DNA from 3 places in the Pseudoalteromonas sp. T1lg65 genome. Region 2 is predicted to be linked to each of the others. Evidence: predicted binding sites of a transcription regulator. Region 2 holds the regulator's gene; each other region holds the start of a gene.
The links. Region 2 encodes sigma-54, which starts transcription at its own class of promoters, with help from an activator protein. Its sites were predicted from a motif close to GTTGGCACGNNNNTNGNNT; they were not measured.
Positions count from the first base shown of each region.

Region 1 (4,925 bases), 540 kb from region 2:
GAACACTTATTTGATGCATTTACTCAAGGAGACGAGAGTTTTGCCAGACGTCACGAGGGAATTGGTCTTGGTTTAGCGATTGTTAAGCAAGAAGTCGAATTATTAGGTGGTAATGTCGCCGTTGATTCAACTCCGAAGCAAGGCAGCTGCTTTTACTTTGAACTGGTACTGGACAAAGGTGCTTGTTCTATTCTAGATGGCAATAAGAAAATGTTTGTGTTGTGTGATAAGCCGCATTACCTGCCAAGCTATTTTAATAACAGTATTGTTCCGGTTTCCTCTGAAACGCTGAAAGACACCATTGAAGGTTCAGATAGTGCTTTACTTATTGTGCCGCCTAAAACAATCAAACAAAGTGTACTCGATGATATTGACTTAGCTCGTGCTTTATTATTAATGAGCGAAAACGATGGTTTGTCCTTTGCGAATAGTGTTGAACTGAACTCAGACGCATTTTTTCAAGCTGTTTATGCTTGGATATCTGAGCGTGGTCACACTTCTTATTCGCTAGAAAAGCAAACTATCGAAATATCGGGCATTCTATGTTTGGTTGTTGATGATAATACCGTTAATTTGGAAATTACCGCTAACATGCTGATGCAAAGTGGAATTAGCGTATCAGTATTAGACTCAGCTGAGCATATTGTGGAGATCTGTACCGCACTGCGACCTGATGTGGTATTAATGGATATCCATATGCCTCAGGTCGATGGCTTTGCAGCAACGAAACAATTAAGAGAAAAGTTTTCCCAGCAGGAACTACCTATTATCGCGCTAACTGCAAACACCCATAAAGAAGAGCGAGAACAAGCTGGCTTAGTTGGCATGAATGATTATCTAATAAAACCGATCAGAACCGAGAAAGCTTGTCGCAGTATTGCAAATAACCTAACATCAAAAGTAACGGATGAGCAGTGCTTTTTCGATTATGAGTTTGCATTAGCGCAAATGATGCATAATGAGGCTTTTTTGGATACCATGTTGAATAAATTTGCCAAACTTTGTAGTGACTATATCGAACAACTACAGCAAACCACTGACGCCAGTAAAATGCTCAATTTGGCGCATGGTATCAAGGGCTCTGCTGCGGGGCTAGGGTTCAAACGTTTAGCAACCAACGCTAGGCTGCTAGAAGCCCATTGTAAACAGGTCTCTATTATTACCAACACTGCATTGCAGCAAGAACTACGCAAATCATTAGAGCAAGTCATCACCTACATCAGGCTGAAAAAGTTGAGCATTGAGCATGCGTGAATCAAAGCCGGTAATCCTAATTGTCGATAAAGATCCGCTTAACTGTATGGTGCTTAAAAATGCTTTATCTGAGCAATATCAAGTGATTGAGAAAGTCGGTTGTGAGCAGTGTTTTGACACCCTGCGCACGATACAAGTCGATTTAATTATCATGGATACGCAAATTGACCATGGTAATGGATTTCAGTTATTAGAGGCGCTGAAGAAGGATCAGAAGACGTATAACATTCCTGTTATTATTATTTCCTCAAGTGTCAGTTTTAGCGACGAAGCAAGATGTTTGCATCTAGGCGCTGCAGATTATATCACTAAGCCGTTTAACCCGATGATTGTGACTGCACGGCTTAAAAATCAACTACTCATTAAACAAAAAAATGATTTGTTAGAGAGCTTGGTTAACATTGATGGATTGACTGAATTACCTAACCGTTTGCGATTAGAACAGCTGATAGCCAGTGAACTGGATAGTATATCTGGCCTACAGAAGTCGTTGTCAGTGATGTTGATTGAGCTTGACTATTTTAAAGAGTTCAATGAACACTACGGCTACACTCAAGGGGATGAGTGCTTAATTAAAGTTGCCAAACAACTCAAATCAAGTGCTGATGAATATAGTGCTGTGGTTGGTCGGTTTGATGGCACAAGGTTTGCGATTGTTGTATGTTCCCTGACGGTTGAACAACTAGAAAAGTTCGCGTGGCGGGTTCATGATGCAATTAATGAATTGCAAATATCACATATGGCGTCGCCAATTTGTGCTCATGTTAGTGTTAGTATTGGTGCTGTAAGATTAAAAGCTCAAGCCTCGTATACAGCGAAGCGGATTATTGGTATGGCTGATGAAGCGCTCTCACATGCTCATCAACAGCAGCAAGCTGTGGTGTTGGTATAAATGAAACTGAAGGGGCTTGAGAAACAAGTTTATCCTTTTGTTGCTCAAGCATTCATTACTAGCCCAATGAATTTACTAACTGTTATTCCTTTAAATGGTATTTGAATTTATCGGATCTGAGACATCGCAGATTCACCATAGCCGATCAACTCATCATTTTTAAATACCAAGGGGGTACACTCGTCTTTGGTTACCTTGCCATCAGAATGCTGACTGTTGGTTTGATAATAAAGTACTTGATAAGTACTACCATCTTTTGACAGCAGCTCGGTGTAATCTGGGGTAGCAAACATATCTTTTACCTGATGATATGAAGTACCAAGTTTAAGACTGGCAATTTTATCTCTGTTTCTTTTTTGAACATGCTGCCAATTTGAAGAATTGTAATCTGAAACCCAACCGTGCTCTGACTCACCATCAGATACCGCAACGATACAGCCAGACAATAAAGTGGTGCTTAAAGCAGCTACAAGCGCGAGTTTTTTCATTTTGATGTTCCTTGTTACTGTCTTCGAAAGTTTGAATAAATGTGGTTCAAAGACGTTTGATTTTAGTTTTCAATTTTATAGCAATATCTTTGCCAAAAAAATAAGCTTATAAAAAACAAATGGTTACATGTTGTTTGTTCTGTTGTTTTTTCACTTTCAACTGTGTTTTAGCCTTTTTAACCAAAAAATAGCGAATATCACTTTTACCTTTATACAATCCGGTTTTTATCGATTCCTTGATGGAATGCGCTAATGTTGTTAGCGATTTCGCCAATGAGTCGTTGAATGGATTCTTTGCTTGCCCATGCGATATGAGGGGTAAGCAACAAGTTTTCTGCCTGATAGGTAACGAGTGGATTGTCGCTTTGCGCGGGCTCAGACGATAATACATCGAATGCGGCGCCTGCCAGTTGATTGTTTCGTAAGGCATTGACAAGAGCATGCTCATCAACAATCCCGCCACGAGCTGTATTAATAATCACAGCAGTGCTTTTTAGCATCGCTAACGTTTGTTGATCAAACAGATTACGTGTTTGGTCTGTTAAAGGACAGTGAATAGAAATAATATCAGCTTGTCGTAAGGCTTGATAAAACTCGGTTCTACCCGAGCGCACGGCGTCAGCGTCTTTTCGCTCTGCAATGATAACCTTTGCTCCAAAGGCCTTGGCAACAGCCGCCACAGCTTCCCCGAGTTCACCATAACCAATGATAGCGAAATTTTTGTTGGCGATTTCCGTAATAGGGTAGTCCAGTCGACAGAATATATCGCTTTGTTGCCACATGCCTTGTTTACAGTCAAATTGATAACGATGCAGGTTCGACAGTAAATTTCCAAGCATAGTAAAAGTATGTTGCACGACAGATGGCGTGGAGTAACCCGCTACGTTGTAAACTGCAATGTGTTGCGCCGCTGCTGCTTGTAAATCAATGTTATTGACGCCCGTTGCAGCGACACAGATCAGCTTTAGTTTCGGCAATGATTCAAGGGTCGCCGCGTTTAATTTTACTTTGTTGGTGATTATCACCTGTGCGTCTTTGCATCTTTCCAGTATTTGTTGCTCGTTGGTGGTTTCATATATTGCCAGCTCTCCAAGTCTTGAAAGCGGAGAGAGGTCATTACCAGCGAGAGTTTTGGCGTCTAGCACGACGATTTGCACGATATTAATTCCTTACTTGACTTTAGAGTTAACACTAAGGTTTATACTAGGTTCTGTTGCCCATTGAGGTGTGAATTTTGTTCAAACCTGTGACTGTTGGCATAAGATATGAGCTATTTGAATCAAAATAGGCACCGTTAAATGTAGGTGCTAGAGATCTGCACATCTGGTGTTAGGATAAGCGGCAGAGCGAAGAGGTGTAAAGTGTTAAAGATAGGAGAGCTGGCCACACGGCTAAATGTGTCAACGGATACATTGCGATATTATGAAGCGAATGGATTGCTAGCACCAAGCGCGAGAAGCGCTGCGGGTTATCGATTGTTCGATCAAGAAAGTGAGCGGCAAATGCGATTTATTTTAAAAGCGAAAGGCGTCGGTTTTAGCTTAAAAGAAATTCAAGATTTGTTGAAAATTAAGTTCGAAAAGCATCAGCACAGTTGTGAAGAAGTGAAGCAACTAACTATCCAAAAGCGAGATTCGGTGCGTGAAAAAATTGCTGTGCTTATGCAGTTTGAACGGTCATTGTCAAAGCTGGCACAGCAGTGCTGTGGAGGTAAGGAACCGGCGATAAGTTGTTCTATTTTGAGTGAATTGGAGAATATACATGACTGAATTGGTAAGTAACTTCTGGCAGTTGTTTTTAGTCTCTGCACCTTGGCTGCTGCTTGGACTTATATTAGCTGGACTAATAAATGTGTTTATTCCCAAGGATTTCTTACAGCGCCATTTAGGGAAAGAAGGGTTTTGGGTAACAGTAAAAGCTGCGTTAATTGGCGCACCGATGCCATTGTGCTCTTGTGGTGTTATTCCTGCTGCGATTGGATTAAGAAGGGCTGGCGGTTCAAAAAGTGCGACGACGGCGTTTTTGGTATCAACACCGGAAACTGGGGTAGATTCTATTTCAGTGTCTTACGCATTGCTTGGGCCATTTATGGCCGTGATAAGACCAATAGCAGCTGTATCTAGCGCCATAGTTGCTGGGTTGCTGGTGGGGAAAGAGTCAGAGATGACAAAAGCGCATAAAAGGGAAGTCGATAGCCCTAAATCGGCCACGGACTCATCATGCTGTGCGAAACCGGTGGCGACGACAAAAAACAGTTGTTGTGACACCTCGACGACACAAGAAAACACTTC
Region 1 covers NZ_CP196837.1:919,348-924,272, forward strand. The annotation lists gene ACSLBF_RS03910 (ATP-binding protein) at 1-1,254, shown strand, start outside; gene ACSLBF_RS03915 (GGDEF domain-containing response regulator) at 1,247-2,146, shown strand; gene ACSLBF_RS03920 (DUF3192 domain-containing protein) at 2,254-2,634, opposite strand; gene ACSLBF_RS03925 (D-2-hydroxyacid dehydrogenase) at 2,844-3,791, opposite strand; gene zntR (Zn(2+)-responsive transcriptional regulator) at 3,996-4,403, shown strand; gene ACSLBF_RS03935 (SO_0444 family Cu/Zn efflux transporter) at 4,396-4,925, shown strand, end outside.
Region 1: a site for sigma-54 is predicted at 2,713-2,731, ahead of ACSLBF_RS03920 (DUF3192 domain-containing protein). Genes of this name have one in related genera too.

Region 2 (4,925 bases):
TAGATAGGTAATCGATTACGGCTTGATCTAGGCCCGTAAGCGGTTTTAATTCTGGTTCCCAATGTGGATTAGGCAGAAATCTAGCGTCAAAGACATAATCAGCTTGTTTTGGAATGCCATGCTTAAAGCCGAAAGATTCAAAGGTAATAATTAATTGTTTGTCTTTTTTACCTAATATTTTTTCGCGGATGTCTTCAGCAAGCTGGTGTACGCTGATATCGGTTGTATCAATTAAAAAGTCGGCGCGATTGATGAGTGTATCAAGCAATTCTCGCTCTTTTTTTATCGCAACATCAAGAGGAAGATTATGTAATGAAAGAGGGTGCAGACGACGTGTCTCTGAAAAACGCTTAATCAACGTTTGGTCATCGCTGTCTAGATAAAACAAAGTCGGCTTCGCAAAGCCCGGCAGATATTCTAAAATATCATTAAATTCATCGCTTTCTTTAGGAATATTGCGAACGTCAATACTTACGGCGATCTTGTCGTAACTGTCAGAAACGCTTCTGACTAATGAGGGCAATAAATTGACTGGTATATTATCAACGCAGTAGTAACCTAAGTCTTCTAAGACTCTCAACGCGACAGACTTACCAGAGCCTGAGCGGCCACTGATAATAATTAACTCCATTCCTTGTTCTTGCTCAGTTACTTGACTCATTCTGGATCACCGAAAATAACTCATCATCTGTTTTTGCTTGCCTAAGTTGCTTACAAAACGCTTTGTCTTTGAGTCTATCAGCAATTGTTGCCAAGGTCTTTAGGTGATGCTGATTATCTCCATCAGGTACAATCAGAGCGACGAAAATATCCACGGGGCGCTTGTCTATGGCTTCAAACGGAATCGCTTGCTCACTCACAAGTACCATAGTGACGACATGATCGATACCGGCTAGTCTTCCATGTGGGATCGCAATACCCTTGCCTATCCCTGTGCTACCAAGCTTTTCTCTGGTCATCAGTGCATCAAGAATAGCGTGCTGACTAACCTCAGGAAGCTGAGTGTGTGCCAGCTCACTAATATATTCGAGAATACGCTTTTTGCTATTAAAAAGGACCGCAGCTTTACTACAGTCCTTATTTACAAGTGAACTCAATTTCATTTTAATGACGAGTTAATTTCTCTTTATGTTTAATTACTTGACGGTCTAGCTTATCGATTAAACTATCAATCGCCGCGTACATGTCCTGGTGTTCAGTCGAAGCAAATAGTTCTCCGCCGTTCACGTGCAAAGTAGCCTCTGCTTTTTGTACTAGTTTTTCAACGTCTAGGATCACATGGACATTGTTGATGTGGTCAAAATGCCTCTCCAGCTTCGCAAATTTGTTGGTGACATAGTCTCTAAGTGAATCTGTAATTTCTACGTGACGACCAGTTAAATTTAGTTGCATAAGCATTTTCCTTCTTTGGTTTAACGTCTTAAATCAAGCTTTTACGCTGATTTGACGGTGGAATGGCTAGGGATTCACGATACTTTGCGATCGTGCGCCTTGCTACCTTGATTCCCTGTTCAGCTAGTATGTCTGCGATTTTACTATCGCTCAAAGGTTTAGCTGTGTTCTCCGCAGCTACCAGCTTTTTGATCAGTGCTCTAATTGCTGTTGATGAGCACTCACCTCCGTTTTCTGTACTTACATGGCTTGAGAAGAAATACTTCAGCTCAAAAATGCCGCGAGGTGTATGCATATATTTTTGAGTTGTAACCCGGGAAATTGTTGATTCATGCATATCAACCATCTCCGCGACATCGTTAAGCACCATAGGACGCATTGCCTCAGGTCCATGTTCAAAGAATGCCTGTTGTTGTTGCACAATGCAATTAGTTACTTTCAATAAAGTGTCATTTCTACTTTCAAGACTTTTAATGAACCACTTTGCTTCTTGCAAGTGTGAACGGATGAACTGACTATCAGAACTGGAGCGTGCGGTTCTAGACATTGCAGCGTAGTGATCATTCACTCTAATTTTAGGCATTGCGTCGGGATTCAGCTCTACCACCCAACGACCTTTCACTTTTTTTACTGACACGTCAGGTATCACGTATTCAGGTTCTTCATGAAGAATACTGGCCGCAGGTTTGGGATTGAGGCTATGAATAAGCGTCATTACCTCTTTTAGTTCATCTTCTTTGAGGCGAGTTTTCTTCATTAACGTTCGATAGTCACGGCTGGCTAGCAAATCTATATGGTCGGTTAGCACCATTTGTGTTTCTTTTAGCCAAGGCGTTTCTGGCGCAAACTGACGTAACTGAATACAAAGACATTCTTGAAGGCTTCTTGCTGCAATACCGACGGGGTCAAAAAGTTGGATACGTTTTAATACGGCTTCAATTTCATCTAACTCAATCGTTTCCTCGCTTTCATCGCCATTTAAGCTTTCTAAAATCTCTTCGCAAGATAGAGTCAGAATTCCTGATGTATCGACGGCCTCAATAATAGCAGTAGCAATGGCATGATCGGTTGGACTAAAAGGGGTGAGTTGTAGTTGCCACATTAGATAGTCGTGTAATGACTCAGATGTTTCGCCTTGATAAACATTGTCGTCATCAGGTAAAGGACCTGAGCTACTACTAGGAGCGGCGCTCATGTATTCATCCCAAGTGACATCCATGGCGAGTTCTTCACTAACTGTATCTTTGCTCAGGGCAGTATCCGAGTCTAACTCATAATCACTGACTTGACTCTCATCACTGGATTCTGAATTGTTTTGATCCGTGTTTTTATCTTGGTCAGATATTTCCACGCCATCAGAATCTTGAGATTCAGACTCGTCCACCTCTAACAATGGATTGCTATCTAGTGCTTCTTGTATTTCTTGTTGTAGATCCAATGTGCTCAATTGCAGCAAGCGGATGGCTTGTTGCAGCTGAGGTGTCATGGTCAGTTGCTGCCCCATACGCAGCTGTAATGATTGTCTCATGTATCTCTAACAATCCTTTTTCACAGTTGTTATTACTACCAATCTAACTATAGCTTGAATTGCTCACCTAGGTAGACATCTCTTACTGTTTGATCTGCCAAAACATGCTCAGGGGTGCCTGATGCTATTAGCTCACCATGAGAAACAATGTAGGCGGTTTCACAGACATCTAAGGTTTCCCTGACATTATGATCTGTAATTAAAACCCCAATACCTCGATCTCTTAGGTGCTTTATTATTGTCTTTATATCTAACACTGAAATCGGGTCAACACCAGCAAAAGGTTCATCTAAAAGGATAAATTTTGGGTTTGCGGCTAAAGCTCGAGCAATTTCTACCCTTCTTCGTTCTCCACCTGAAAGCGCCATACCCAATGAGTCACGAATATGCTGAATGTTAAACTCATCTAGAAGTTCGTTAAGCTCAATCTCACGCTCTGTTTTATTGAGATCTTTGCGAGTTTCTAATATCGCCATAAGGTTCTGATACACAGTGAGTTTTCTAAATATGGAAGACTCTTGTGGTAAATAGCCAATACCTAAGCGGGCACGGCTATGCATGGGCAACAAGGTGATATCTTGGTCATCGATTTGAATAACGCCTTTGTCGCTCGGTACTAAACCAACAATCATATAAAAAGTAGTGGTTTTCCCCGCTCCGTTTGGACCAAGTAAACCGACTATGCTACCAGCTTTAACATTGAGAGCTACGTTCTTGACAACTTGTCTGCCTTTGTAGCTTTTTGCTAGGCCTTGTGCAATTAATTCACTCATTAATTGTTACCTTGCTCTTTTAACCCTTTATTAGATTGATCTTTGTCATCTTTGACCGGCACTAAAATGGTACGCACTCTGGAGTCTTTTTGATCTGAGCGGTCTGCACTGATCAGCTGCTTATCGATGTCATAGGTGATGCTGTCAGCATTCATTTTCTGTCCGGCTTGTTTAATCTCCGCATTACCTGAGATAACTAAGGTCATGGTGGCAACGTCATAGCGTATTTCGTTGGCTTTTGCTTCCAGCATAGTGCCATCGGCTTGCTGTTCAGTAAAAATGGCAGGGGAACCTTTGGCAATAAGCAATTGCTTATTATCACCAAGCTCCTTTCGACGGTGTGCTTCTAATTTATCGGCGGTAATGCGACGAAGACCATGAATGACCGTTACGTTTTTCTCAAAGATGGCAATGTCGCTTTGTAATTGGGCTTGCTGCCGATCTGAGTCAATAATAACTTGCGAATCTTCTACTGATGAAGCAACGGTAGCCCATACACTGAGGCTAAAAAGGGTTAAGGTAGTAAAGAGTTTACTGATCATAATAGATAGTCTTTGTATGATTGATAAGTTCAATGACCTCATTGTGTAGGTCAGCGGTTAATCCCTTACCTGTAATTTTGAGGCTTGGGCCAATTATTTCTACTGGCTGTTGGGAGTTCATCAGTTTTTGTTTTATGTCTACTCTTACGTTGTCAGCAAAAACATCACTGATCATCGCTCCCTCGGTTAAGTTTTTAGCTAGGACATTGCCTTCAAGTACCAGCATATTGTTATCGTATAACGTGGCTTCTGCTGCGCTGAGCTCCCAATTTTGCTCACCATTGTATAAAGTGAACACAGGCTGGGTAAAGTGACTAAAACCTAGCTCTTGAAAAACTTCCATTTTATTAGCTTTAACTTGGTAATTTAACTGGCCATTTTCACTGTAGGCAAGTTGCTGAAGTTGTGTTGCTATATAGTCTGGTTTAGCTAAGTGTTCTTCTTGCTTTACACTATCGTCTTTTTTTTCAGTCAATATCGGGTGCCAAAGCCACGCCATGATACCAGCAAAAAGGATCAGTAAAACAACACGCAGTACAGTCATGTACTTGCCCCTGCACTGGTTAACGGTTTGTTCTGGCAAAGCATGAGCAAGTCCGTTAGTTCCCTGACAGCTCCGTATCCCCCAGGTATCAACGTTGTATAATGAGCTAGCCTTTTTACGAGTGGGTGAGCATCATTTACTGCAAC
Region 2 covers NZ_CP196837.1:376,755-381,679, forward strand. The annotation lists gene rapZ (RNase adapter RapZ) at 1-631, opposite strand, end outside; gene ptsN (PTS IIA-like nitrogen regulatory protein PtsN) at 645-1,103, opposite strand; gene hpf (ribosome hibernation promoting factor) at 1,105-1,392, opposite strand; gene ACSLBF_RS01700 (RNA polymerase factor sigma-54) at 1,421-2,920, opposite strand; gene lptB (LPS export ABC transporter ATP-binding protein) at 2,968-3,693, opposite strand; gene lptA (lipopolysaccharide transport periplasmic protein LptA) at 3,693-4,235, opposite strand; gene lptC (LPS export ABC transporter periplasmic protein LptC) at 4,225-4,779, opposite strand; gene kdsC (3-deoxy-manno-octulosonate-8-phosphatase KdsC) at 4,776-4,925, opposite strand, start outside.

Region 3 (4,925 bases), 920 kb from region 2:
ACCAGCTAAAGTTAACGGATTAAAAGTGGTCCCCGTATTAGCGCTAAAGGTCAGTGGCGTTGCTGAGGGATCGTCTGCTGTTTGACTTGGAATACCACTGGCATCAAAACGGAAAACACTTACCGGCGTATACGGTACTGCAGGTGTTGCTGCAGGGTCGATTAATTGCGCATTATGGTTAAACGGCTGATCGTCTAATGTTGCATAAGTAGACCACTCATTATCTGAGGTTTTTCTGAAAAACAACTGTAATGTGTGAGATTCACCCAATGAGTCATAGACGGTAATTGCCGTTCTTGCATTATACGAGGCTCGTTGTGTTGGATCAAAAGCAATTGTAGGTGGTTGCGCTGTCGCGTCTAAGTTAAACGATGTGTAGATTTGCGACGTTGCACGAGGCGAACCTGAGGCATCAGGGATCTGAATTGGCGACGTCTGGCTTAAACTCAACGAGGTATTATCACCAGTAGATGGGTCCACTGGAAAGCCCTGTAAGTAGTCACCTTTGGCATTCACGATAAAGTTATCTTTATTCAACTTGAATGCTCCAGCCCGAGAGTAAGTAAAATCTTGCGACTGTAGTGAGTCAGACATCGCAAAGTAACCTTCGCCTTCAATCGCCAAGTCTAACGAGTTTTGCGTAAACTTTAACGAACCTTGGTGAAACTGCTGTGCAACCATCGTCGTTTGCACACCGTCACCATTCTTTGTTTTGCCTGAACTAAACACCGATGAAGCGTAGACATCTGCAAACTCAGCACGAGATTCTTTAAAGCCCGTTGTATTAACGTTAGCAATGTTGTTTGCTGTGACATCTAAGTCTTTTTGCGCGGCAGCTAGACCAGTTAGTGCTATATTAAAACTCATACTCTCACCTCTAAGTTCTTAAGGTTAATTCTTTAAAACTATTATGCTATTTCAGCAATATCAGTTAAGCGCACCGCGCCTTCTTTAGTGTTAATGACGATGCCGTTAGCACCATTGACATTAACGCTGTCTATATTTCTAAATGTCGCCACCGGTAAAGTTTGATATTGACCTTCAACCATACCTTCGGCTTTGATGGTGTACTCACCTGCAGGCATCATGTCACCATTTTTGTTCTTACCATCCCACTCGAATCGCACTGCACCCGCTGACTTTTCGCCAAGCTCAATAGTGTGCACCAATGCATCCGTTTCATCGTAAATATCGATGGAGAGGTTTTGCACAGGCTCCGGCACTATGACTGATCCTTTGGACAATGAATCACCACCGTACTCCAGAGTATTCGATTCAAGCAGAGCCTTCTTACCGATTAAGGTTGAGGCCTGTAAGGCAGAATTCGAGGTCATTGATGCTGCCAATGATTCAAACCTTTCATTGAGATTTGAAATCCCTTCCGCCATTGTGAAATTAGTCATCTGGGCGATCATCTGATCGTTGTCAGCAGGTTTACTAGGATCTTGAAATGACAACTGCTGAGTGAGCAACGAGAAGAAGTCTTCTTGCGTCAGTTCATCATTCGCCTTTGTCTGTTCGTTTTGCTTTTGCTTATCCCAACGCAATGAATCCATATACGTTGATGAAGCAGCATTCACATTGTTACTCATCAGCAATCACTCCAATACTAGCGCTGACCAAGTTGCAGTGTTTTACTTAGCATCTGCTTTGCAGCATCTGCAACTTGAACATTCGTTTGGTAAGACCGAGAGGCTGAAATCATGTTAGCCATCTCTTCCACCACGTTTACGTTTGGTTTGTAAATATAACCATTTGCATCGGCGCTAGGATGGTTCGGGTTATACTCCGCTTGCAGCGGCTTATTACTCTCGACAATACCCAACACTTTCACACCAACAGACGCCCCCATCGCATTCGTACTGTTCTGGGAAGCCGCGGCTTTAGTAAGTTCAGCTGCAAAAACTGGGTGTCTCGCACGATATACTTTATCTTGACTTGAGCTCACCGAATTTGCATTCGAGATATTACTCGCAGTGGTGTTCAGACGAACATTTTGGGCGCTCATTCCAGAGCCTGCTATATCAAATACGTTATAAAGACTCATAATTAAGCTCCTTGACCACCGAGGGCCTTTTTCAGGCCACTAAACTTACCAGAAAGAAATTGCAAACTGGCTTGGTACTCTAATGCATTCTGTACATACAAGTTTCGTTCCACTTGTATGTCAACGGAGTTACCATCACCTGTATCTGCTTGATTTGGCGTACGATATAGTTCATCTGAGTTTGTCATCTTGCTTCCGCCAGATAGATGATTTCTATCTGTTTTGACCATATCGTTGCCGCGTTGTTGGGAAGACTTTGCCGCTTTAAAGGCACTGGCAAAGTCGATATCTTTTGCCTTGTAACCTGGAGTGTCGGCATTTGCTATATTACTCGCCAGTAGTTCAGCACGTTGTGAACGGATCAACATGGTATGTTGATGAACACCTAGTGCTTTATCGAAACTGATTGCCATAATTAGACTCCAAAAAATTGACTCAAGTGAATTAAGCAATTAATGGGCCAATAATAAAACACCGATAACCCTCTGAAAAGTAAATACTTTTAAAGTGATTTATATATTTTTAAGCGCTATTAACTTGGAAAACCAACAACCATTATTAAGTCTTGGCTGTTACACAAAGCACAAATTACACCATCTATAATTTTGCTTAATTTGCTTTTTATACCAATCCACTTAATGAAGTGATCTAATTTGAAGCAAGAATACCTTGTCGATAGTTCCGCTCTCGCGTCCTGCTACCGCTAAGGTACCTACATCCATGCAGGCAAGGCAAAAATTTCGTTATTTAGTTGTTCTAAATGAGAAATTTTTAACGCAGCTATCGTCAGGTTTAATCTTTCAAAATGATTAAGTGTTATTGCGGATTAGTATTAGACACCTTCATAGGTGGTAATTTAATACCTAGAAAAAGAAAAGCGGCTAGATTTGCTTCGCCGCTTATACTGGAACTTGCTAAGAAATGTTAACGATGAATCTTAATCAGGTTTTCTTCTGATAAATTATCCCAGGGTTGCACCTAAGCATATTAAAGTGGTCACTCAGTCCTGCCATAGATTCAGAAGCGCCTAAAAATAAGTATCCTTGAGGGTTAAGTGCCTGGGAAAACTGCGAGATAATTTTCGCCTTCACCTCAGGGGAAAAGTAAATTAATACATTTCGGCAAAAAATTACGTCAAATTTTCCCATTAAGGCGTAAGAGTCAAGTAAGTTTAGGTGTCTGAAATTGACCATTTTCCTGACAGGTTCAATGACTTTTGCCATGCCATTACCACTGTCAACAAAAAACTTTTTCCTCCGCTCAGGAGATAACCCCCTCGCTAGCGCTAAGGCGTCGTATTCAGCGTTTTTACACATATCAAGCATAGTATTTGAAATATCAGTGCCTGTGATCTGCACTCCCATTTTCAATGCAGAAGGTGATTTAGCTAAGTACTCACTGGTTGCCATCGCTATGGAATACGGTTCCTGCCCAGAGGAACTCGCTGCAGACCAAATTTTCACTGGTCTTCTTAAGTCCTTAAATTCAGGCAAGATCTTGCTTTTCATTAACTCAAATGGATAGGTATCACGAAACCACAAGGTCTCGTTTGTTGTCATCGCGTCCACGACAGCGGCACGAAGTTGCCGCTCATGAGGGCTCAACGTCTTTGCAACTAGGGCTGAAAGTGTATCGACACCAAAACGAACCATCAATGGAGCCAAACGACTTTTAACCAAGTAAAGTTTGTTGTCCCCTAAAACGATGCCACATTGTTGTTCAAGAAAGGTTCTAAATTGGTCGTACTCTTTCTGCTCTAAATGTTTATTTTCCAAATCGCTACCACCATGCTCTAATCACAATGTACCCATTTTTTCACAGCTGCTGCTAATTCATCAGGGTTAAACTTGGCAATAAAGTCATCGGCTCCGACTTTTTGAATCATCGCTTGGTTGAATACACCACTAAGAGAAGTATGTAGAATCACATGTAACGGTGCTAATTTGGGATCAGCTTTGATCTCGGCAGTTAGAGTATAACCATCCATTTCTGGCATCTCTACATCTGAAATTAACAGACCCACTCGCTCCGTGACATTATTTACGCAGTCCATTTCCGCAATTTCACGCAATCTGATAAGCGCCTCTTTGCCGTTTTTAGCTAATTCTGTTTGCACCCCTAACGGTTCTAACGCTCTCTTAACCTGGTTTCTCGCTACCGCAGAGTCATCTGCTATGAATACGATTCGTTCGCCAAGATCTTTTTGCATTTCACCATCAGAAACAATATCGGCACTTACTTCTGTATTTATAGGGCAAATTTCATTAAGAATTTTTTCTACATCTAAAATTTCTACGAGTTCATTCTCAATTTCTGTTACCGCGGTCAAGTAAGAGTAACGCCCAGCGCCTGACGGTGGTGGCATTATTTTTTCCCAGTTCATGTTTACGATCCGCTCTACCGCACTGACCAAAAAACCCTGAACTGAGCGATTGTACTCGGCAATGACTACAAAACAATTTTGGATATCTTCAATTGGTGGGCCACCCACGGCGAGTGACATATCAATGACAGAAATGGTTTGACCACGAATATGAGCAACTCCGCGGATCAGCGCGTTGGACTTTGGCATATTTGTCAAAGGTGGGCACTGAAGTACCTCTCTTACCTTGAAGACATTAATACCGAAGCGTTGACGACCTTTAAGTCGAAAAAGTAACAGCTCTAGCCGGTTTTGCCCAACCAGTTGTGTGCGTTGGTTAACCGAGTCTAAAATACCTGCCATTGCATTCTCCTACTAATTAAACCGCTAATCGGAACGATCTTTGCTTCGACTTTAGTATGGCCTAACACCCTTGCATAGGTGATGTTATTAAAGCAGAATCTTTATACCTTGTTTCACCACATAAGCATAGTCGAAACATCATGAGTTTGTTAA
Region 3 covers NZ_CP196837.1:1,297,614-1,302,538, reverse strand. The annotation lists gene flgE (flagellar hook protein FlgE) at 1-867, opposite strand, end outside; gene ACSLBF_RS05520 (flagellar hook assembly protein FlgD) at 909-1,592, opposite strand; gene flgC (flagellar basal body rod protein FlgC) at 1,610-2,047, opposite strand; gene flgB (flagellar basal body rod protein FlgB) at 2,050-2,460, opposite strand; gene ACSLBF_RS05505 (CheR family methyltransferase) at 2,989-3,822, opposite strand; gene ACSLBF_RS05500 (chemotaxis protein CheV) at 3,840-4,772, opposite strand; gene flgA (flagellar basal body P-ring formation chaperone FlgA) at 4,913-4,925, shown strand, end outside.
Region 3: a site for sigma-54 is predicted at 2,494-2,512, ahead of flgB (flagellar basal body rod protein FlgB). Genes of this name have one in related genera too.